DNA from 3 places in the Streptosporangium sp. NPDC049376 genome. Region 3 is predicted to be linked to each of the others. Evidence: riboswitches for the same ligand, from Rfam matches in the RefSeq annotation. Region 3 holds a riboswitch; each other region holds the start of a gene.
What was found. Region 3 has a riboswitch for S-adenosylmethionine ahead of ACIBVQ_RS28850 (aminotransferase class V-fold PLP-dependent enzyme). Riboswitches for the same ligand answer to the same signal wherever they lie in the genome.
Positions count from the first base shown of each region.

Region 1: another riboswitch for S-adenosylmethionine. It lies ahead of thrC (threonine synthase); the one in region 3 lies ahead of ACIBVQ_RS28850 (aminotransferase class V-fold PLP-dependent enzyme).
Region 2: another riboswitch for S-adenosylmethionine. It lies ahead of ACIBVQ_RS01435 (glutathione S-transferase C-terminal domain-containing protein); the one in region 3 lies ahead of ACIBVQ_RS28850 (aminotransferase class V-fold PLP-dependent enzyme).

Region 1 covers NZ_JBITMT010000004.1:20,864-28,018, forward strand. The annotation lists gene ACIBVQ_RS13065 (DUF3263 domain-containing protein) at 36-338, shown strand; gene otsB (trehalose-phosphatase) at 418-1,197, shown strand; gene ACIBVQ_RS13075 (hypothetical protein) at 1,233-1,811, shown strand; gene ACIBVQ_RS13080 (MFS transporter) at 1,798-2,949, opposite strand; gene ACIBVQ_RS13085 (trehalose-6-phosphate synthase) at 3,013-4,437, opposite strand; gene ACIBVQ_RS13090 (RNA polymerase sigma factor) at 4,543-5,103, shown strand; SAM riboswitch class I at 5,217-5,359, shown strand; gene thrC (threonine synthase) at 5,374-6,636, shown strand; gene ACIBVQ_RS13100 (MoaD/ThiS family protein) at 6,658-6,933, shown strand.
Region 2 covers NZ_JBITMT010000001.1:327,445-334,599, reverse strand. The annotation lists gene ACIBVQ_RS01445 (ABC transporter substrate-binding protein) at 1-358, opposite strand, end outside; gene ACIBVQ_RS01440 (FAD/NAD(P)-binding protein) at 390-2,150, opposite strand; gene ACIBVQ_RS01435 (glutathione S-transferase C-terminal domain-containing protein) at 2,179-3,120, opposite strand; SAM riboswitch class IV at 3,157-3,269, opposite strand; gene ACIBVQ_RS01430 (DUF402 domain-containing protein) at 3,322-3,834, shown strand; gene ACIBVQ_RS01425 (nitric oxide synthase oxygenase) at 3,843-4,952, opposite strand; tRNA gene ACIBVQ_RS01420 (tRNA-Asn) at 5,349-5,424, opposite strand; gene ACIBVQ_RS01415 (YtxH domain-containing protein) at 5,590-5,901, shown strand; gene ACIBVQ_RS01410 (hypothetical protein) at 5,992-6,453, opposite strand; gene ACIBVQ_RS01405 (MGH1-like glycoside hydrolase domain-containing protein) at 6,450-7,155, opposite strand, start outside.
Region 3 covers NZ_JBITMT010000014.1:5,601-12,755, forward strand. The annotation lists gene ACIBVQ_RS28850 (aminotransferase class V-fold PLP-dependent enzyme) at 1-1,244, opposite strand, end outside; SAM riboswitch class IV at 1,296-1,411, opposite strand; gene ACIBVQ_RS28855 (TerC family protein) at 1,606-2,340, shown strand; gene ACIBVQ_RS28860 (cytochrome P450) at 2,350-3,546, shown strand; gene ACIBVQ_RS28865 (acyltransferase family protein) at 3,551-4,807, opposite strand; gene ACIBVQ_RS28870 (NAD-dependent epimerase/dehydratase family protein) at 4,908-5,915, opposite strand; gene ACIBVQ_RS28875 (SAM-dependent methyltransferase) at 5,981-6,961, opposite strand.

The DNA.
Region 1 (7,155 bases), on a different contig from region 3:
TACGGCCTGCGGGGGCGCGACGGGAGGCGACAGCGATGGACGATGTGCCACCTCCCGGCGAGGGGACGGGACCGGAGAACGCTCCCAGGCCCCTCACCGAGAAGGAGCGGGAACTGCTGGCCTTCGAGCGCCGCTGGTGGCGACGTCCCGGGGCCAAGGAGCAGGCGGTGCGGGAGGCCTTCGGCATCTCGGCGACCCGCTACTACCAGCTGCTCGCCGAGCTGATCGACCGGCCGGAGGCGCTCGCCCACGACCCGATGCTGATCAAGCGCCTGCGCAGGCTCCGCGAGACGCGCAGACGCGAGCGCGCGGCCAGGAGGCGGGGACTACGTCCCTGACGTCCGGGGTAGAGCCGGTCATGCGCGCCTGACGCCGCGCCGTACGATCCTGGCCTGACGACGAGCGGGAGAACACCCCATGGAGACCCCCGAAGGACTGCGCGCGATCCTGGCCGACCCCGCCGGAGCGGTGATCGGCCTCGACTTCGACGGCACGCTCTCCCCGATCGTGCCCGACCCCGACGCGGCCAGGATCCACCCGCGCGGCCCGGAGCTGCTGGCCAGGCTGGGCGGACGGGTCCGCGCCGTGGCGGTCGTGACGGGCCGTCCCGCCGCGACGGCCGTCGAGTACGGCTCGCTGGCCGAGGTGCCCGGGGTGGTCGTGCTCGGCCACTACGGTCTCGAACGCTGGGAGGCGGGCACGCTCACCGCCCCGCCCGTCCACCCCGGCCTGGACAGGGCCAGGGCCGAGCTGCCCCGGCTGATCGAGGGTGTCGCGGGCGCCAGGTTCGAGGACAAGGAGCGCTCGGTCGCCGTGCACACCCGGGGGACCGCCGAACCGCAGGCCACGCTTGAGGCGCTGCGCGACCCGGTCGCCAAGCTCGCGGCCGAGGTGGGGCTGGCGGTCGAGCCGGGCAAGTTCGTGCTGGAGCTGCGGCCTCCGGGGACGGACAAGGGGGCGGCGCTCGGCGCCTTCCTCGCCGAACGCGGGGCGCGCTCGGTGCTGTTCGCCGGTGACGACCTGGGGGATTTGGCGGCCTTCGCCGCCGTACGGGCCTCGGGGTTGCCCGGCGTGACGGTGTTCAGTGGTTCGGCCGAGGCGAGCGCGGAGGTCGCCGCCCAGGCCGACATCGTCGTGGACGGCCCGGAGGGGGTGATGGACCTGCTGGCGTCGATCGCCGATGCCATTGAACGTTAAGTGACCGACAAGTGGGGACGGTTAACGTCCCCGGCATGAGAAAACTCGCCTTCGCCGCCGCCGTGCTCGCCGGCGCCACCCTGTTCACCGTTCCCCAGGCGGCCTCGGCCTCGACCGCGCAGGCCTCGGGAACCTTCACCTTCCGCGGCATGACCCTCAAGCTTCCCTCGGGCTGGCGGGTCTACGGCGGCGCCGACGGCGTCAAGGTGGTCACGGGAAGGTGCGCGAAGCCGCACTCGGCGTATTTCACCCCGAACTGTGAGGCGTTCTGGGTCTTCGGCCCCAAGCAGATCAAGTACGGGCGTGAGCTGTTCTCCGCCTACCGGGGGGACCAGCCGTACTACCCCGCCACCGATGTGCAGCGCTGCCCGTTCGACGCCAAGAGCGGCCAGACGTTCGGCAACGCGTACGCCTCGGGGCTGCGGCAGGTGGGACGCGGGCACAAGGCCGCCTTCAAGGGCTGGCGCGGCGAGTGCTACAGCTACAACGGCAGCAAGCGGACCGGGACCTTCCACCAGCGTGAGTGGTTCCTGCCCACCTCGAAGATCCTCGTCGTGGACGTGTGGGACAACCCGCGCCTGGCGTCCGTGCTCGCGGCGGCTACCTGGAGCTGACCAGGATGCCGCCGACGGCCAGCACGATCATCACGGGCACCATGAGGAAGGCCTGCTGGGTGCCGGACACGTCGGCGAGCGCTCCCAGCAGGAAGGGCCCGACACCTGTCGCCGAACTCGAATAGAGGGAGGCGACGCCCGTCGCCCGCTCGGGACGTCCGGCCGTGGCCGTCAGCACCCGTGAGAGCGCGAGCGGGAAGTGCAGCGAGACCCCCACCCCTGAGACGAGCAGCCCCGCGTAGGCCGCCGGCGGGGCCGTACTCGTCCAGAACAGCAGCCAGCCGACGAAGGTGAGCCCCAGCGCGCCGATGAGCAGCGAGGCGGGCGGGATCCGCAACGCCAGCCTGGCCCCGCCGAAGCGCCCGAGCGCCAGCCCGGCGGTGAAGGCGGTCAGCGCGCTCGCCGCGACCGCCGCGGACAGGCCCGTGTTGTCGCTGACCAGCTTGGCCGCCCAGAGGTTGAACGAGAACTCAAGCCCGACGCAGCAGAACAGCACCGCCCCCGCCAGGTGGAAGCGCATGCCGAGCCCCGGGGAACCCGCGCTCCCGGAGGGCGCCGCCTGCTCCTCCTGGGCGGGCGTGGGAACCCACACGCGGCCCATGGCGAGCGCGAGCAGCACGGTCAGCAGCGGGGTGAGCAGCAGCGCCGTCCGCCAGCCGAGCGCGCTCTGCGCCGCGAGACTGACGACGAACGGGGCGAACAGGCCGATGGTCCCGCCGACCGCGTTGGCCTCACTGATCGCCGACGGCCCCGCGGGACCGTGGTGCCGGCCGAGGACGGACATGCTCGTGTAGAGACTGATCGAGCCCATCCCGCCCGCCAGGCAGTACGCGAGGAGCGTGACCTGCGGTGTGTGGCCGAGGACGACCAGCAGCACCCCCACGTTCATCCCGGTCAGGCCCGTCCAGACGGTGACGCGCGTGCCGAGGCGGCGGGTCAGCCGGGGCAGCGCGAGGCCGGTCAGGACGCCGCCGACGGCCATCATGGTGCCGTGCAGCCCGGCGACCGTCTGCGAGAGGCCCAGTTCGGCGCGGAGCATGGGCAGGGCGGCGCTGAGGCCGTACAGGTAGGTGGCGAAGACACCGAGCTGCAGGTAGACGAGCCAGGTCGGACGGTCACGGGTGAGCCTGGCGGTCACGGGTTCCCCCGAACGTCAATGAAGCGCGAAGTCCCCTGAACTATCTCATATCAGGGCAAAATCTCAGCCGAGTGCGGCGAGCTGGTCAGCGAACCAGCGCTGCGGGGGAAGGGCGGTCGCCAGACGGGCCAGCCTGTCCCCCCGGACGGCGCGCTCATGCTCGGGCATGACGAGGCCCTCGTGGATGGCCCGCGCCGTGGCCGAGACGTCGTAGGGGTTCACCAGCAGCGCGTCCGCGCCCAGCTCGGCCGCGGCCCCCGCCTCGCGCGACAGGACCAGCGCGCTGTTCGGGGACAGCACCGGCCCCTCCTTGGCCACCAGGTTCATCCCGTCGCGGATCGGGTTGACCAGCATCACGTCGGCCAGCCGGTAGGCGGCCAGCGACCGGGGATAGTCGTCCTGGACGTTGAGGATCAGCGGATCCCAGTCCTCGGTGGCGTACTCGTCCTCGATCTCCGAGGCGCAACGCTGCACCGCCGCGGTGTACTCACGGTATTCGGGCAGGTCGTGGCGGGAGGGGTAGGCGAAGGCCAGGTGCACGACCCTGCCGTGCCACTCGGGGTGTGCCGCGAGGAACTCCCGGTAGGCGATCAGGCCCCTGACGATGTTCTTCGACAGCTCGGTCCTGTCGATGCGCACGATCAGCCTGCGGTCGCCGACCAGCTCGCGCAGGGCGGCCATGTGGGACTCGACGTCGGGCTCGCGGGCGCGTTCCCACAGCGCCCGGCCGTCCACGCCCAGGCCGTGCACGCCGATCCGGGTGGTCCGGCCCGCGTGGGTCACCGTACGGCCCGCGCGCTCGACCCGCGCGTCCAGGACGCTCTCGCAGCAGTCCATGAAGGCCCCGGCCCAGCGGTCGGTCAGGAAACCCGCCTGGTCGGCGCCCAGGATGCCCTCAAGCAACTCGGCGGCGACCTCGTCGGGCAGCAGGCCGAAGTACTCGGGAGGGGCCCAGGGCGTGTGGGAGAAGTGGGAGACGCGCAGGTCGGGCCGTTCGCTCCTGAGCATCGCCGGGACCAGGGCCAGGTGGTAGTCCTGCACCATGACCTTGGCGCCGTGCGAGGCCTCCTCGGCCAGCGCCATCGCGAACGCCTCGTTGTAGGCCTGGTAGGACTCCCACTCCCTGCCGAACCTGGCGTCGAAGTGCGGCCTGTTCGGGGTGTCGTAGAGCAGGTGGTGGACGAACCACAGGGTCGAGTTGGCGACCGCGTTGTAGGCCCGCTGGAAGGTCGCCGGGGGGATGTCGAGCATCCGCAGCGCCCCGGTCTCGTATCCCGCCTGGTCGAGCCGCCCCCCGGGAGCGAGCCGTACGGCACCGCGGTCGCCGTCGGACAGGGCGGCGCAGACCCACAGGACGTCGAGCTCCTTGGACACCTCGGACAGGCCGGAGACCAGGCCGCCGCCGCCCCTGCGCATGCTCAGCGCGCCGCCCTCAGACATGGTGAAGGAGACCGGGCCGCGGTTCGAGGCCACCAAAATCCCACTCATCTGACCTCCTCGCCCGGGAGGACGTGGCTTGTCCCGAAGGTTAACCAAACGATAACCGGCGACCATAGGATGTCGAGCGACCGTGACCGTTGATGGGAACCCGTGATGGCGCTGGACGAGACGACCGAGGAACTTGCCCGTGCGGCCGCCGGAGGCGACCACCGGGCACTGGGCGAACTGCTGAAGCGGATCGAGCCCGAGGTGCTGCGGCACTGCGGGCGGATCCTCCCCTACCGGCAGGACGCCGAGGAGGCCTGTCAGGACACCCTGCTCGCCGTGGCCCGCAACATCGCCAGGTTCGAGGGGCGGGCGCGGTTCAGCACGTGGCTGCACATCGTGACCGCCAACTGCGCGCGCACCACCTACCGCTCGCTCAAGCGGCGTTCCGCCGAGCAGAGCTCGGAGGAGTTGCCGCTGCACAACAAGCCCGACGTCGCCAGGGTGAGTGTGATCGCGGGCTCCCGCCTCGACCTGCTCGACGCGATGGAGGCCCTTGAGGCGGACAAGCCCGACCTGGCCCAGGCGCTGGTGCTGCGCGACATCTGCCAGCTCGACTACAACGAGGTCGCCGAGCAGCTCGGCATCCCCCTCGGCACCGCCAAGTCGCGCATCCACCAGGCCCGCAAGTACGTCCAGGGAGCGCTCGGCGACGCCTACGGCTTCTGAGGTTTGTCCGGTTAATGACACACTTCATCTCGTTTGGTGAGACAACTGGTCAGGAGGGGCACAAGGCGAGGTAGAGTGCTTGAGACCTGCATGTCAGGTCCACAACTGAACATTGCTCATCCAGAGGGGTGGAGGGACCGGCCCTGCGAAGCCCCGGCAACCCTCCCGGTTCAAGACTCGCGATCTGGCGAGGGGTCGACCGGGACAGGTGCCAATTCCGGTCTGTGACCAGGGTGGTCGCAGACGAAGATGAGGGAAAGGCCTCGCTTCATGGCGCTCGCGAACACCGCAACCACCACTGCTCTTGACTTCGGTCCCGCCGTCGCTCTCTCCTGTCGTGAGTGTGGTGCCCGCTACGACCTCGGTCCCAGCTTCGCCTGTATCGAGTGTTTCGGGCCCCTTGAGATCGCCTACGACTTCGGGAACGTCACCCGGGAACAGATCTCGCAGGGGCCGGCCAACATCTGGCGCTACCGCTCCCTCCTGCCCGTCCCGGCGGACGTCGCCTCCAAGCCCAACACCGAGCCCGGCTGGACCAGGCTCGTCAAGGCCGACAACCTGGCGCGTGAGCTGGGCCTGCGCTCGCTGCACGTGAAGGACGACTCGGGCAACCCCACGCACTCCTTCAAGGACCGCGTGGTCGCCATCGCCGTCGAGGCGGCCAGGAACTTCGGCTTCCACACCCTGTCCTGCTCCTCGACCGGCAACCTGGCGGGCGCGGTGACCTCCGCCGCCGCCAGGACCGGGCTCGACGCCTGCGTGTTCATCCCCGCCGACCTCGAACAGGGCAAGATCGTCATGGCCTCCGTGTACGGCGGCAAGCTGATCGGCATCGACGGCACCTACGACGACGTCAACCGCTTCTGCTCCGAGCTCATCGGTGACGAGCTCGGCGACAAGTGGGGCTTCGTCAACGTCAACCTCAGGCCCTACTACGCCGAGGGCTCCAAGACCCTGGCCTACGAGATCGCCGAGCAGCTCGGCTGGCGGATCCCCGACCAGATCGTCATCCCGGTCGCCTCCGGCTCCCAGCTCACGAAGATCGACAAGGCGTTCAAGGAGCTGATCGCCCTCGGTCTCGTCGAGGACACGCCGTACAAGATCTTCGGCGCCCAGGCCGAGGGGTGCTCCCCGGTCTCCGCGGCCTACAAGGCGGGCCACGACGTGATCCGCCCTGTCAAGCCCGACACGATCGCCAAGTCGCTGGCCATCGGCAACCCGGCTGACGGGCCCTACGTGCTCGACATCGCCAGGCGCACCGGCGGTGGGGTCGAGGACGTCACCGACCCCGAGATCGTGGACGCCATCCGCCTGCTCGCCAGGACGGAGGGCATCTTCGCCGAGACGGCGGGCGGTGTCACCGTCGGGGTGCTGCGCAAGCTGGTCGAGTCGGGTCGGCTCGACCCCGACGCGGAGACCGTGGTCCTCAACACAGGTGACGGCCTGAAGACCCTTGACGCGGTCGCTGACCAGGCACGTCCCACCGCTGTCATCCGGCCCTCACTCGACGCGTTCCGCGCTGTCGTCGCCTAGAGCTCTGAAAGGTACTGAATTATGAGCGTTTCTGTACGGATTCCGACGATTCTCCGTACGTACACCGGCGGCGCGGCCGAGGTGAACGGCGAGGGCGGGACCCTGCGTGAGGTTCTGCAGAAGCTCGACGCCGACTTCCCCGGGATCGGTGCCCGTATTCTCGATGAATCGGGCAAGATTCGCCGTTTTGTGAACGTCTATGTCGGTGATGAGGATGTCCGTTTCGCCGACAACCTCGACACGGTGACGCCGTCCGGCGTTCAGGTCTCCATCATTCCGGCGGTCGCCGGAGGCTGATCCCGGCGGAGGCCGCGCGGGGCCCTGGGCGGGCCCTGGACGGCCTCCCGGATCCCGATGTCGTCCACTGTCATGGAACGGCGCCCCCGGAACACCCTCACGACACCCGCACCGGCCTGGCCGCGTGCGGGTGTCGTCTTTTGTGATGCAAGCTCACATTTTTGTGCGAAGACATAATGTAATATTTAACTAACTAGTAGTGATAGCAAAACTATGTTGGCG
Region 2 (7,155 bases), on a different contig from region 3:
CCTTGACCGAGGCCGCGTCGAACTTCTCCCCGTCGTGGAAGGTCACGTCCCTTCTGAGCTTGAAGGTGTAGGTGAGGCCGTCCTTGGAGACCTCCCACGAGGTGGCCAGCCACGGCAGGAACTCACCGTCCCTGCCCCTGGCGACGAGCGCGTCGAACTGGTTGTGCACCAGCAGCCTGGCCTTGTTCTGGCCCCACTGCTGGGGGTTGAACGTGATGGGCTGCGTCTCGATCGCCCACACCAGCGAGTCCCCCTCGGTGCCGCCGCCTGAGGCCGGGTTCGCGGCCCCGGTCTCGGTTCCGCACGCGGCGAGCGTCAGCATCCCGGCCAGAGCCAGGACGCCCCGTTGCGCTTTCACTTACCTTCTCCTCGGGGAGTCGTGCGCCGCCTCAGGCGACATGTCTGATCTCGGTGGTGACGGCCTCGGACAGCACGATCCGGGCCAGGGCGTCGGCGTGGCGGAAGAGCGGGGCGTCGAGGCCGGGTCTGGCGAAGCCGCCGGTGACCCGTCCGCCGACGACCCAGGGGCCGAAGGCGAACCTGCGGGGGTGCGGGGTGTCGAGGCGGTCGAGCAGGCGGCGGTCGGCGGGCCGTACCCTCAGCAGGCCCGACGACTCGTCGATCTCGCCGCGGTCGCGCAGCGCGGAGATCAGCGGGTCGGTCGAGCGGCTCACGCTGGGTGCGGGCAGCCTGGCCTCGACGAGGGACCTGGCGGTGACGGCGCCGGGCAGGGTGGGGCTCTGCGCGACCCATCGCCCGCCGCGGTGCTCGACCCTGACGTCGGCGCCGAGGAAGGTGACCACGCCCGCCCTGGCCAGGGCCTTGAGCTCCTCAAGCCGGGGGCCGGGCGGGCCGCTGGCGACGTAGCTGAAGAAGCCCTCGAACCACCGGTCGGAGATTCCCCGTTCGGCGAGGACGCCGTTGACGGACAGTAATCCGAGGATCAGGGCGTGGTCGGCACTGTACGCGGAGTCGGAGCGTCGTTGCAGGTCGGCGGCCATGTAGCCGTCCATCCACCGCCGCAGTCCCGCCTGGTCGCCGAAGCGGATCCGCTCCAGCGGCCGGTCGAGCCGGTCCAGGTCGAGCCGGTCGGCGTGCCGGGGTACGGCCTTGCGGATCAGCAGCCGCATCCCGGGGCTGCGCCATTCCTCTGCGGCGAACCGTTCGGCGAACTCCGGCCAACCGGTCCTGACCCGTTTCGGATGGCTGTTGAGGAGTTCGTGGTAGTAGGCGAAGGCGAGTTCCTTGGCGGCCAGGGGCCACACGTCCCGCCGGAAGTTCCACGGCCCCTCCCCCAGCGCCCCCGCCGTCAGGAAGCGCGGCGCGGGCGGCCGGAGCCCCTGGAAGCGGTAGGCGGTCTTGGCGTGGTATGGCACACCGCGCCGAGACCCCACGTGCAGCAGCGGTTCCCGCCCGCTGGGCAGGTAGACGAGCTCCCCGTCGTGTTCCCTGACGAACCGGCCGCCCCTTCCTGAGGTGAGCAGCACCATCAGGTCGACGAAGGCCAGTCCCAGGCCGCGCACGATCACCGGTTCACCGGCGGGCAGCCGGTCCAGGCCGAGGTCGAGGTCCGCGGTGTAGCCGGTCGGCAGGTAGCGCAGGCCGCTCTCCCTTGCCAGGGCCGTCAGCCCGCGTTCCTCCGCCGCCGGGGTGACGTCGCCGTGTCCCTGCGCGAGGATCACGGCGCCCACCTCAAGGGTCGTCCCGTCCTCAAGCAGTACGGCCTGGCCTCCCGGGACGTCGGTCAGGTCGAGTGCCCGGGTCCGGTGCACGTGCACCCGGACACCGCGGGGGGCGGTGTCCACGGCTCGCCGGAAGGCGTGGGTGAGGTAGGCGTTCTGCACGGGCCGGGGGACGAAGCGTCCGGGGTCGCAGCCGAGCCACTCGGCCAGCGAGGGGCCGGGGCGGATCGGGCCGACGCACCGGACGGACTCGTCGGTGAAGAGCGTCACGTCGGCGGCGGCGGAGTTCATCCAGAGCAGGTCGGGTTGCCGCTCGCGCCAGACCCTGCCGCCGCCCGGCGGGTAGGGGTCGATCACGTGGACGTCGAGCGACGGCCAGCTGAGCAGTTCGGCGGCGTTGGCGCAGATCCGCTCGACCAGGCAGGTGCCGGTCGGCCCGGCGCCGACGATCGCGATGGAGGCGCTCACGCCGACCACTCCCCTCTCGTACGGTCCGTCACAGCGCTGCTCTTCGATGGGGCAGGTCCCAGTCGGGGGTGGCGGGCTCGACCGGCACCCGCCACGGGTCGGTCTCCCCCGTGGGGGAGGCGAGCACGGTGAGGTCGGTGTTCTCGCGGAAGGCGGGGTGCTGGTAGAGGTCCCTGGCGTAGTCCCACAGGTTGGGGAAGGCGGTCAGCGGGCGCTCGCTGATCCTGGCCGACGGGTTGTCGCTCACGTCGAACCTGACCAGGGTGGGCCAGAGCCGTACGTCGGACTCGGTGACGGCGGAGCCGAACAGGAACCTGCGGCCGGCGAGCCTGGCGTCGAGTTCGTCGAGGAAGCCGATCACGGCCTTCCTCGCCCGGTGGTACTCCGGTTCGGTCGTGGCGGCGGAGACCCGGCCCGCGGCGGTGTTGGCGTACTCGTAGATGCGCGCGTTGAGCGCGTCGATCTCGGTCCGCAGTTCCTCGGGGTAGAGGTCGGCCTCGGGGTCGCCGCCGAAGCGTGTGCCCAGGTCGATGGTGATGTCCGGGAAGTTGTTGCTGACGATGCGCCCCCCGTGCCGGTCCCACAGCACCGGCACGGAGACGTGTCCGTCGAATCCGGGTTCGGTCGCCTCGTAGGCCTGCCTGAGGGTCGCGAAGCCGTTGACCGGGTCGGCGCCGCGCCGCTCGCGGAACGCCCACCCCCTGCCGTCCCGCTCGTCGTCCACGTAGGACAGCGAGACGACGTCCTGCAGCCCTTTGAGGGAACGCACGATCGCCGTACGCTGCGCGTAGGGGCAGACCGCCGCAACGTAGAGGTGGTAGCGCCCGGCCTCGGCGGGGAACTCCCCGGTGCCGTCGTCGGTGATCCGTCCCTGGAAGGGGTAGCGGGGGCCGGGCCTGCCACCGGGCCGGTAGCGGCCGTGGGTGTCCAGGTCCACTGGGCTGGCGTAGTTGAGTGTGATCTCGGACATGTGACACTCCCAGGGCATGCCTCGGTGACCCGTGCGGGTCCGCGCTTGCGGCACGCCGACCGTGCCACCCGGTCCTCCCCGGGGGCACCCCGCCGCGGTGCGAGGGTTGCCGGTCAGCGAGCCGGGGCTTTGCACTGACACTCTTAACCTAGTTAGACGGTAGGAAATACATAGATCTCTGTCAACCCTTAAAGTCGGGGGATGTCTCATGAGATCGTCCGCGTGGTCTACCGCAAGTACGACGGCTCGCTGCACTGGAACCACCCGGCCCTGCTCCTCGGCGAGGACGAACACGGCGTGTGGGTCGGCTGCCCGCCCGGCAGCAGCGGCAGGCGGGGGCAGGAGCCGCCCGTCGTCTGGGACGAGCCGTTCGTGATCCTCTTCCCCCGTGACGCCTGGTGGACGGCCACCTTCAACGCGGCGCCGTACAAGGCCGAGATCTACTGTGACGTCTCGACCGTGCCGCGCTGGGACGGCGACGAGGTGACCATGGTCGACCTCGACCTCGACGTGATCCGCATGCGCAAGGACGGCCGGGTGCTCCTGGACGACGAGGACGAGTTCGAGGAGCACCAGGTCCGCTACGCCTACCCCAGGGAGATCGTGGAGGGCGCCCGCGCCTCGGCCGCCGCGCTGATGGAGGCCGTCACCGCCAGGACGGCCCCCTTCGCCTCACCTCCGCACTGGCTCTCCCTGGTCTCCGGGAACCGCTGAGAAGGACGTCACCGCCCCGGGCTCCACCGGCCCGCCGACCGCTCCCTGGAGTCGGGGTGGGTGACGAAGTTCGGCGAGAGCCGCTCCTGGTCGTAGTACCGGTGGAAGACCGGGGTCGCGGCCCCCGAGATGGGCGGGACGATCCAGCTCCAGTCGGCCGGGCAGATCCTGCCCGCGCTCTCCTCCCGCGCCACGTGCGTCAGGAAGCGCCTGGACTCGGCGTGGTGGTCGGTTATGGTGACCCCCGCCCTGTCGAAGGAGTACAGGACCGCCACGTTCAGCTCGACCAGCGCGTGGTCGCGCCACAGCGAACGCTCGTTACGGGTGTCCAGGCCGAGCCGCGCGGCGACCAGGGGCACCAGGTTGTAGCGGTCGGGGTCCGCGAGATTGCGCGCCCCGATCTCGGTCCCCATGTACCAGCCGTTGAACGGCGCGGCCCGGTAGCAGACCCCGCCGATCTCCAGGCACATGTTCGAGATCGCCGGTACGGCGTGCCAGCGCAGCCCCAGCCGCTCGAACCACGGATAGGCCGGGTGGGACAGCGGCACCTCTAGCACCGCGTCCCCGGGGATCGTGGACAGCACAGGCGGCCCGTCGCCCATCGAGACCGCCAGGGGAAGCACGTCGAAGGGCGTGCCCCGGCCGCCCGGCCAGCCGAGTTTACGGGCCATCGTGGTGAACCCGGCGTTGCGCGGATCGCCGACGACCGAACCGTCGTCCATCGCGTACCCCGCGTAACGGATGAGCTGCTCGTTCCAGATCCTCGGCCCCGGCGCCCCCGGCCGGTCCTGGGCGAAGATCGTGATCATCGGCCGGATCCGGCCGTCGGAGACGGCCTCACGGAGATGGTCGACGCACTCGACGGCGACCCCCTCGACCGTGTTCACCCGGCGCCGGTCGCGTACCCGCAGTGACTTCCAGTACAACCGCCCGATACACCTGTCGCTGTTGCGCCAGGCCACCCGGGCGCCGAAGACGAGTTCCTTCGGCGTGTGGGTGTAGGTCCCCGTCGCGGCGATCTCGGCGCGCACCTCGCGCAGCCTGGGCTTCACAGGGCCCGCGTCCGGGTTCTCCTCGTGGAACAGCGTCAGGAACTCCTCGGCGGCCGTCACGTCCACCGGCGGGGCCACCGGTTGGGAAGGCGGCTGCCACGGCGCCCTCCCGTCGTCCCGGTGGGCCCCCGCATAGCCCTGCGCGCGTGCTCCCTGTTCCCTCGCCGGCGTCTGGCGCCGGGGTTTCGGCCAAGTCGGCACAGAAAAACCACCTGTATACGTCTAACGGGTACGGCATGCCGTTCCGGGCGGCACGGTTCCCTCGGCGTGATGTCCCGCGTGATGTCTCCGGCCCGGCGGTGATCCCACTGCGGTACGGCGCCCACGACCCGGTCACCGAGTGCGAGCGGAAGGACACGAGGCGATGCGCCCCCTATTTTCCGTGATTCACCGGGATTTGTCCGCGAAATAGGACACGAAACGGCGAAGGCCCCGGGAGCTGTGCTCCCGGGGCCTTCCTGATGGCTCCCGCGATAGGACTCGAACCTATAACCTGCCGGTTAACAGCCGGCTGCTCTGCCGATTGAGCTACACGGGATCGTGCTTCGCGCTGTTCGGACCTGGGGTTTTCCCCCGCTCCTTGCGGCGCAGGAATAGATTAGCGCACTCCGGGAGTGTGTGTCGCATCGATGCTCCGGGGTAGGGCCGAGACAACTCACGATCCGCGGGTAGGGTCCCGCCCAGGACGCTTGTGGAGGTGGAGATGCGTTACCGACTGATGTTCGGTGTAGGCCTCGCGGTCGGCTACATCCTTGGGAGCCGCGCAGGCCGGGAGCGCTATGAGCAGCTCAAGCGGATGGCGCGCCGGGTCTCGGACAACCCCGCCGTCCAGGAGGCCGCGGGGCTGGTCGGCGCCCAGGTTTCCAGGGCCACCGACGTGGCCAGGACGAAGGTGAGTGACGTGGCCAGGGACAAACTGCCGTTCCTGCAGCCGCGCGACGGCAGGGGGCCGGAAGAGCACGACGAAACGGGCACCGGATGGCCACGGGAGGAGAAGGCCGTCACCCCCCACTGATCCCGCCGCCCGCGCGGGTCACGGCGCCCACCGGACCCGCGCGGGCTCCTTTCGCGTTCCGTACCGAGAAAAGCCGGTCGTGGGACGCCCTCAGACGCCGAAACTGCGGCGCGTCTCCTCCAGGGCCTGCTCGGCGAGAGCGCGCAGACCGGGGTCCTGCGGGTCCATCCCGGCGTCGAAGACGAACTCCCAGATCATCTGGTCGTCGTCGGTCCTCCTCGCCACCAGCCGCACTCCCCCTCTGGCGTCCAGCGGGGCGTACTGACTGACCACGATCGAGGCCATGACCCGCTCCCGCACGGCCTCCGGCACCCGCCCCGGCTCGGGCAGCGGCGCCCGGAGCGTCCGACCCTCCGTGGTGACGACCGTCAGCCCCTCCTCGTCCCACACCCCCCGGTCGATCCGGAACCACGACAGCCTGGTCTCGCCCAGATAGAGCGCCTTGTCGGTCGCGACCACGTAGCCTTCGGGCCCCTCGGCGTAGGTGAGCACCCGGTCGGTCGGCGCCACGGCCGCGCGGACCCCCGCGGGCGTCCGATTGAAGAGCTTCATCCCTCCACGTTATCGGCGAGCAGATCGAGGGTGAGCGCGGCGGACCAGGAGAAGTCCCTGCTGCCCCTGCCGCTGCCGTCGAAGGGGTCGAAGCACTCCCTGAAGCCCGCCTGCCGTACTAGGCGCAGGGTGCAGACGCCGAGCAGCCGCGCCAGGCCGTCCAGCCCGTGCACGGCCGCCGCCCGCCGCAGCAGCCAGTTGGTGTTCACCCAGGACGGCCCTCGCCAGTAGCGCGACCGGTCGAACTGGGTGGCGCGGATCTCACAGCTGGGCACGGGATATCCGGCGGCCCCCATGAACCGGGCCGATTCGAGCACCCCGACCAGCTTGGCCACCCGGTCGGCGGGCAGGCCGGGGTCGAGCATCGGCCCGAAGGCGCCCACGGTGCACATCGGGCTGAGCCGTCCCGAGCGCAGGTCGAGGGCGTGGAAGGCCTCACCGCCCCAGAGCCGTTCGAGCAGCCCGGCGCGGATCCGCTCGGCCGCCTCCCGGTGCGGCGCGGGATCGGCCCCGGCCAGCGGGGCCAGCTCGGCGAGCGCCTGGCAGGAGGCCAGCCAGATCCCGTTGAACAGCGGGTCCTCGACCGCGAAGGGATGCTCCGCGCGCAGGTAGGCCGGGTCATAGCCGGAGTCGCGGTAACGCTGGGCCAGCCAGACGTAGCGGTCGGGGAACGGTTCCTCCCCGTGGGCGCCGGAGGCCTGG
Region 3 (7,155 bases):
CTGCCGACGCCGATGGAGGCGCGCACCGCGGAGGCGGTGACGTCGTCGCAGCCGCCGTCCTTGGCGCCGAGCAGGTGCCTGACGAAGGGGTGGGCGCAGAACTTGCCGTCCCGCACGCCGATGCCGTACTCGCCGGACAGCGTCTCGGCCACCTCACGGGCGGTGAAGCCGTCCACGACGAAGGAGACGATGCCGACGCGGGCGTGGTCGGGGCCCCACAGGGACAGCTCGTGCACACCCTCGATCCCGGCCAGACCGGCGCGCAGGCGGGCCAGCAGACGCTCCTCCTCGCGCACCAGCACGTCCCAGCCGGTCGCGCTCAGCGCGTCGCAGGCGGCGGCCAGCGCGATGGCGCCCAGCACGTTCGGCGTGCCCGCCTCGTGACGGGCCTCGGGGTCGTCGTGCCAGTCGGTCGTCTCGTCCTCGACGGCCCTGACGGCCCCGCCGCCCCGGAGGTACGGCTCGGCGACCGAGAGCCAGTCGGAGCGGCCGATCAGCGCGCCGGTGCCGAACGGGGCGTAGAGCTTGTGACCGGAGAAGACCACGTAGTCCAGGTCGAGCGCGGTCAGGTTGAGGCGGCGGTGCGGGACGAGCTGGGCGGCGTCGACCAGGACGCGGGCGCCGTGGCGGTGGGCGATGTGGGCCAGCGCGGCGATCGGCCACAGCTCGCCGGTCACGTTGGAGGCGGCGGTGACGACCAGCAGCTTAGGGCCGTCGATCGCGGCCAGCGCGTCGTCGGAGGCGCGGACGGCCTCACCGGGGAAGGCCGGGGCGGGCAGCCGTACGACGTCGGCCCAGGGCAGGAGCGAGGCGTGGTGCTCGGTCTCGAAGACCACCACGGTGGTCCCGGCGGGCAGGCTGCGGGCCAGCAGGTTGGTGGCGTCGGTGGTGTTCCTCGTGAAGATCACCGCGTCGTCGGGACGGGCCCCGACGAAGGCCCGCACGGTGTGCCTGGCCTGCTCGTAGCGGGCGGTGGTCAGCTGGGAGGCGTATCCGGCGCCGCGGTGGACGCTGGAGTAGGCCGGGAGCGCGGCGGCGACGGCGGCGCTCACCGGCTCAAGACAGGGGGCGCTGGCGGCGTAGTCGAGGTTGGCGTACGGCACCAGCCTGCCGCCCTTGACGGGCACCTCAAGGTCGGCGCCGAGGACCGCGGGGATCGGCCGGTCGTCGGGGACACGGGTCGCCGGGACGGTCACGGTTTCGGCGGCGGCGGCGGCGGAGGTGAAGATCGTCAGTGTGGACACGCCAAAGCTCCTTGGAGGTCATCGGACCCCAAGCCATGGCCTTGGTGCTGGAGCCCGCGCTTGCCCGGCACACCTCGTGCCGGACCAGGTCCTCACCCGGGGCACCCCGCCGCGGACGCGAGGGTTGCCGGCCAGCTAGCCGGGGCTTGTCGCTGGCACTCATGACCTACGAACCGGACTATACCCACACAGAGGCGGTGCTTGGCAAGTCTGCGGGAAGGGGTCCGGAGGGCTGGAGTTTCGGCGGTGATCCTGAGGAACTTCCGGTTCTGCCCGATCGTCTGGAGCTGTGACCGTGAACGCCCGTCAGGTCACGCGCCGCGCGCGGGCGGCGCTCTCCCCACCGAAACTGGAGGACCCGATGGACTGGGTGGCCGACCCGGCGAGCTGGATAGGTCTGCTCACGCTGATCGCTTTGGAGATCGTGCTGGGCATCGACAACATCATCTTCATCTCGATCCTGGCGGGGAAACTTCCGCCGGAACAGCGTGACAACGCCCGCAGGCTGGGCCTGCTCGCCGCCCTGGTCAGCCGCCTGGCGCTGCTGCTCGCCCTGTCCTGGGTGGTACGGCTCACCGCCCCGCTCTTTGAGATCTTCGGGCACGAGATATCGGGACGCGACCTGATCCTGATCCTCGGCGGGCTGTTCCTGCTGGTCAAGAGCGTTCACGAGATCCACGGCCACACCGAGAACGGCGAGGACCACTCCGGCGGCCGGAAGGCGGCGGCCTCCTTCGGCATGGTGATCCTGCAGATCATGGTGCTGGACATCGTCTTCTCCCTCGACTCGGTGATCACCGCGGTCGGCATGGTCGACGAGCTGGCCATCATGGTCATCGCGGTCATCGTCGCGGTCGTGGTGATGCTCTTCGCCTCGGGGCCGATCAGCCGTTTCGTGGACAAGCACCCGACGATCAAGATGCTGGCGCTGTCGTTCCTGGTGCTGATCGGCGTCGTGCTGCTCGCGGAGGGTTTCGGACAGCACATCTCCAAGGGCTACATCTACTTCGCGATGGCGTTCTCGCTGGTGGTCGAGCTGCTCAACATCCGGGCCCGCCGTCGTTCCCGGGCCGTCGAGAAGACTCCGGAGCCCTAGCATGGGTTTGTGCGTTTTGACCCATGGAGTCCGGAATTCGTCGCCTACCCCTATGACGCCTACGCCGAGCTGAGACAGCGGCCGGTCACCTTCTTCGAGCCGACGGGCCAGTGGCTGGTCGCCCGGCACGCCGACGTCAACGCGTTGCTGCGCGACCGGAGACTCGGCCGGTCCTACCTGCACGTGGCCACGCACGCCGAGTTCGGCAGGCCGGAGGAGCCGCCCTTCCTCGACCCGTTCTGGCGGGTGGTCAGGGCCGGGATGCTCGACGTCGAGCCGCCAGTCCACACCCGCCTGCGCCGCCTGGTCTCCCGGGCGTTCACCCCGCGGATGGTCGAGGCGCTGCGGCCCAAGGTCGCCTCGATCGCCACGGGGCTGGTCGAGGACTTCGTGGCACGTGGCGGCGGCGACCTCATCGCGGAGGTCGCCGAACCGCTCCCGGTGACCGTGATCGCCGAGATGCTCGGCGTCCCCGAGGCGGACCGGCACCTGCTGCGGCCCTGGTCGGCCGACATCTGCGGGATGTATGAGCTCAACCCGTCGCCCGAGACGCAGCGCACCGCCGTACGGGCGGCGGAGGAGTTCTCCGGCTACCTGTCGGAGCTGGCCCGCGCCCGTCGGGCGAACCCCGGCGACGACCTGATCAGCGCCCTGGCCCTGGTCGCCGACGGCGGTGACACCCTGACCGAGGAGGAGCTGGTCGGCACCTGTGTGCTGCTGCTCAACGCGGGTCATGAGGCGACCGTCAACGTCACCGGAATCGGCTGGTGGTCGCTGTTCCGCAACCCGGCCGAGCTGGAACGGCTGCGCGCCGACCACGGCCTGCTGCCCACGGCGATCGAGGAGCTGATGCGCTGGGACACCCCGCTGCAGATGTTCGAGCGCTGGGTCCTTGAGGACATCTCGGTCGGCGGGGTGGACATCCCGCGTGGCGCGGAGGTGGCGCTGCTGTTCGGCTCGGCCAACCGGGACCCCGAGGTGTTCGCCGACCCCGACCGCCTCGACCTCGGCCGTGCGGAGAACCCGCACATCTCCTTCGGCGCGGGCATCCACTTCTGTCTGGGCGCCCCGCTGGCCAGGATCGAGCTGGCCGAGTCGTTCGGCGCCCTGCTGCGCCTGGCTCCCCGGATGGAACTCGCCGCCGAGCCCACCTGGAACCCCGGCTACGTCATCCGGGGCCTGACGGCTCTGGAGGCACGGGTCTGAGGTCTCACGCGGCCCCCGGGCGCCCGCCTGACAACAGGCGCTCGGCGGGCCGCTCGACGAGGCGGTGCAGCGCCCAGGCCAGCAGCACGGCCAGCGGCAGCGCCGTCAGCGTCACCAGGAGCGCGTGCGCCGGGGTGCGCCCGAGTACCCGGTTGACCAGGCTGATCGTCGGCTGGTGCACCAGGTAGAAGGCAAAGGAGATCTCCCCGAGCCAGACCAGGGCGGGCAGGCGCAGCGGCGAACGCTTCTCGCGCACGTCGGCCGTCGCGGCGGCGGCGATCAGCACGGCGAACGGTCCCGCCATCCACGCCACCCAGCCCGCGCGCTGCCAGACCAGCGGGACGGTCGCGTAGGCGGCCAGGACCAGGACGACGGCCACGGGCAGGCCGGGTCCCCGCCAGCGGCCCTCCTTGACCATCAGCGCCACGGTCATGCCGAGTGCGAACTCCAGTGCCCTGGTCACCGGGAAGATCCAGACGAACCAGTAACCGATGCTTTCCGGCATTGAGAAGCTGACAAACGGGACCACCCATGTCCCGGCCCACAACCCCGCCGAGGTTAGTAGGAGCCGGTTTCCTGGAATACGTCGAAGAAGCGGCAGTAGAAGCGGGAAAGCCGCATAAAACGCCATTTCACAGGAGAGTGACCAGGAAGGGGTGTTGCCGCCGAAGTAATAGGTTTCGTCCGGTACCCAGGCCTGAAGGAGGAAAAAGCCGCTCACGGCCGGTCCTGGCGCCACGACGCGTCCCGCCACGGTCAACAGGGCCAGGACGGCGATCCAGGTGACCATGTGGCTCGGGACGATCCTGGCGGCCCGTCGCCGCCAGAACGCCCACGCCCGGTCTCCCGGCCTGGACGACCAGGTCAGCACCATGCCGGACAGCACGAAGAAGAACGGCACCCCGGAGGAGCCCGCGGAGAAGACCGCCCCGAGAAAGCGCTGTGTTCCGGGGTCATCCGTTATGCCGCCGGTGAACAGATGAAAACCGAAAACAGCAAATGCCGCGAACCACCTCAAACCCGTCAGGGAGGGGAGGCGGGGGGCTTTTTCCCTGGCCGCGGGAGGAGCCATGGTCTCTTTCACGCGAACCTCGTCACGGTCGCTGTCGGCCGACGCCGTGGACCGGCATGGCGGGATCACACCAAGTAGAACGATCCAGACAATAGCGAACAGCCGCGACCTCCACGATCCCCGTTTTCCGGGAACAGGGGTGACCGCTTGTTTCCGAAGCTCATGGAGTTGTGTTTCAGGCCCGATCATTTGTTTCGGGCCTGCGACGACCGACCTCCGGCCGCCGAGGAAACATCGCCAGGGCCGGAAGCCGCCCGCCGTACGACCCCGGCCGCCGGGAAACCGCGTGTCAGGTCAGGCCGTCGAGGACCTTGGCCTCCTTGGCCGGGTCGAGGCCGACCGAGGGGCGGTCGGCCCTGAGCGCCGGGTCGCCCTCCACCTTGAGCCACTCCCAGGTGTCGGCGACCGTCTCCCGCAGCGGACGGCAGACGAGCCCCGCCTCGTGGGCGGCCGAGACGTCCCCGTCGTGCAGGCCGTCCTCCTCGCCGCCCTCGGGCAGCCAGACCGGCAGTTCGGTCCACGCGGCGATGCCCGCCTCCTCGATCACCTCGGCGGGGGTCCAGACCAGCTCGGCGTCGGAGCCGGTCACCCTGATGATCTCGTCGAGCAGCTCGCCCATGGTGGCGTGCCCGGGGTGGCTGACCGTGTTGAAGGCGCCGCCGACACCCCGTTGCGCCGCCCCGAGCATCCAGATCGCGATGTCCCTGGCGTCGATGTACTGCAGCGGACGGCCCGGCCTGCCCGGCGCCAGCACCCGGCCGCCCCGCTCGACGCGGCGCAGCCACCAGGGCAGCCGCCCGATGTTCTCGTAGGGGCCGATCACCAGCCCGGCGCGGGCGAGCAGGGCGCGCTCGCCGAAGACCCGCAGAACGGCCAGCTCGCCGCCGCGCTTGGCCTCCGCGTAGTCGTCGGCAGCCTCGGAGTCGGGGTCGCTCTCGACCACCTGGGCGCTCTCGTCGGCCCCCGGTGGGATCGGCCAGCTGTGGACCGACCTGCTGGACACGTATCCGTAGTGGCCGACCCGTCCGTCCAGCAGCCCGCACGCCTCGGCGACGACCTTCGGCGCCCCGCTCCAGGTGTCGACGACCGCGTCCCACTCACGACCGTCAAGGGCCGCGCGCAGCGCCTCGCGGTCGGTCCTGTCCGCGACGAGCGTCTCGACGCCCGTCCCCGCCGTCCCCGGTGGGAGGGGACTTCTGCCCCGGTTGACGAGGGTGACCTCGTCGCCCCGTCGCACCGCCTCCTCAACGACGGCCCGGCCGACGAAGTGCGTGCCACCCAATACAAGAAGCCTCATGCCGACCATCCTCATCGCGCCGGCCCCGCCACCCCAGCGAATTCACCACGGGCGTATCCGTACGGTCAGGGTCGTGACTGGCGCAGCCAGCCGAAGGCGCCGAGGCCGTGGGGGTCGATCAGCTCCGCCTCAATGGAGGCCCGTGACAGGGCGCGCAGATACCCCACCGGGTCCCAGCCCGCCAGGTCGAGGGGAGGGCGGGCGCCGGTGACGCCCAGGGCGCGCAGGGCCTCCCGCTGGGTGGTCAACGTCGTCGTGACCGCCCCGACCCGCTCGCCCGCCGCCGCGCAGGCGTCCAGCGCGACGTGCGCGGTGATGTCGCACGACCCGTCGGGGACCGGGGCCACGGCCGCGCCGCCACGGTAACCGGCGAGCGAGCCGTACGGCGGGCGGGCGCCCAGCCGGTGCGCGTAGTCGACGGCGACGGCCCGGCCGCGCGCCAGCCGTACGATCACCGAGGCCCAGGCCTCGTCGCGGGGCCTGCCGATCTCGGCGCGCTCGCCGACGGGGCCGAGCGGCCACCAGCGGTCGAGCCAGGCCAGGTCGGCCTCCTCCGGGGCGTCGCCGAGCCGCTCCGCGCCGTCCGAGGGATCGACCATGACCAGCCGGGGGCCGTCGGGCGTCTGTTCGACCACGTCGAGGGGAACGTTGTCGAGCCACTCGTTGGCGATCACCAGCCCCTCGACCCCCTCGGGCACCACCGGTTCCCAGCCGATCTCCTCGGGCAGGTCCGGAGGCCGGGGAGCGACGTCCACGCAGGTCACCCGTAGCCGGGAACGGAGTTCCTGCGGCGCCAGGGCCAGCACCCCGGCCGCCAGGGCGCCCTCACCCGCGCCGACGTCCACCAGGTCGATCGTCCCGGCGGGCCCGGCCAGTTCGGCCAGTTCGCGCAGCACGGCCCCCGCCAGAACGGCCGAGGTGCCGACTGTGGCACTGGCTGCGGCGCTGACCGAGGTCCGGAAGTGGGCGGAAGGTCGTTCGCGCAGATAGAAGCCGTTTTCGCCGTAGAGCGCCCGCTGTGTCGCGGCGCGCCAGGTGAGCCACACGATCCCCGACGCTACAGGGACGCCCCCCTCGGTGAGAAAGCATGCGACGAGAGGGGAAAAGCGGCCCGGCCCGGGGCAGACCTGGGACAGGACCGCCGCCGCTTTCGGACACGTGCCTTCGCGCAGCCGGGTGGGGCAGGCCCGTTACGCTGGTCAACTGGGCATGGAGCCCCAATCTTGTCGAAGGACGGGAC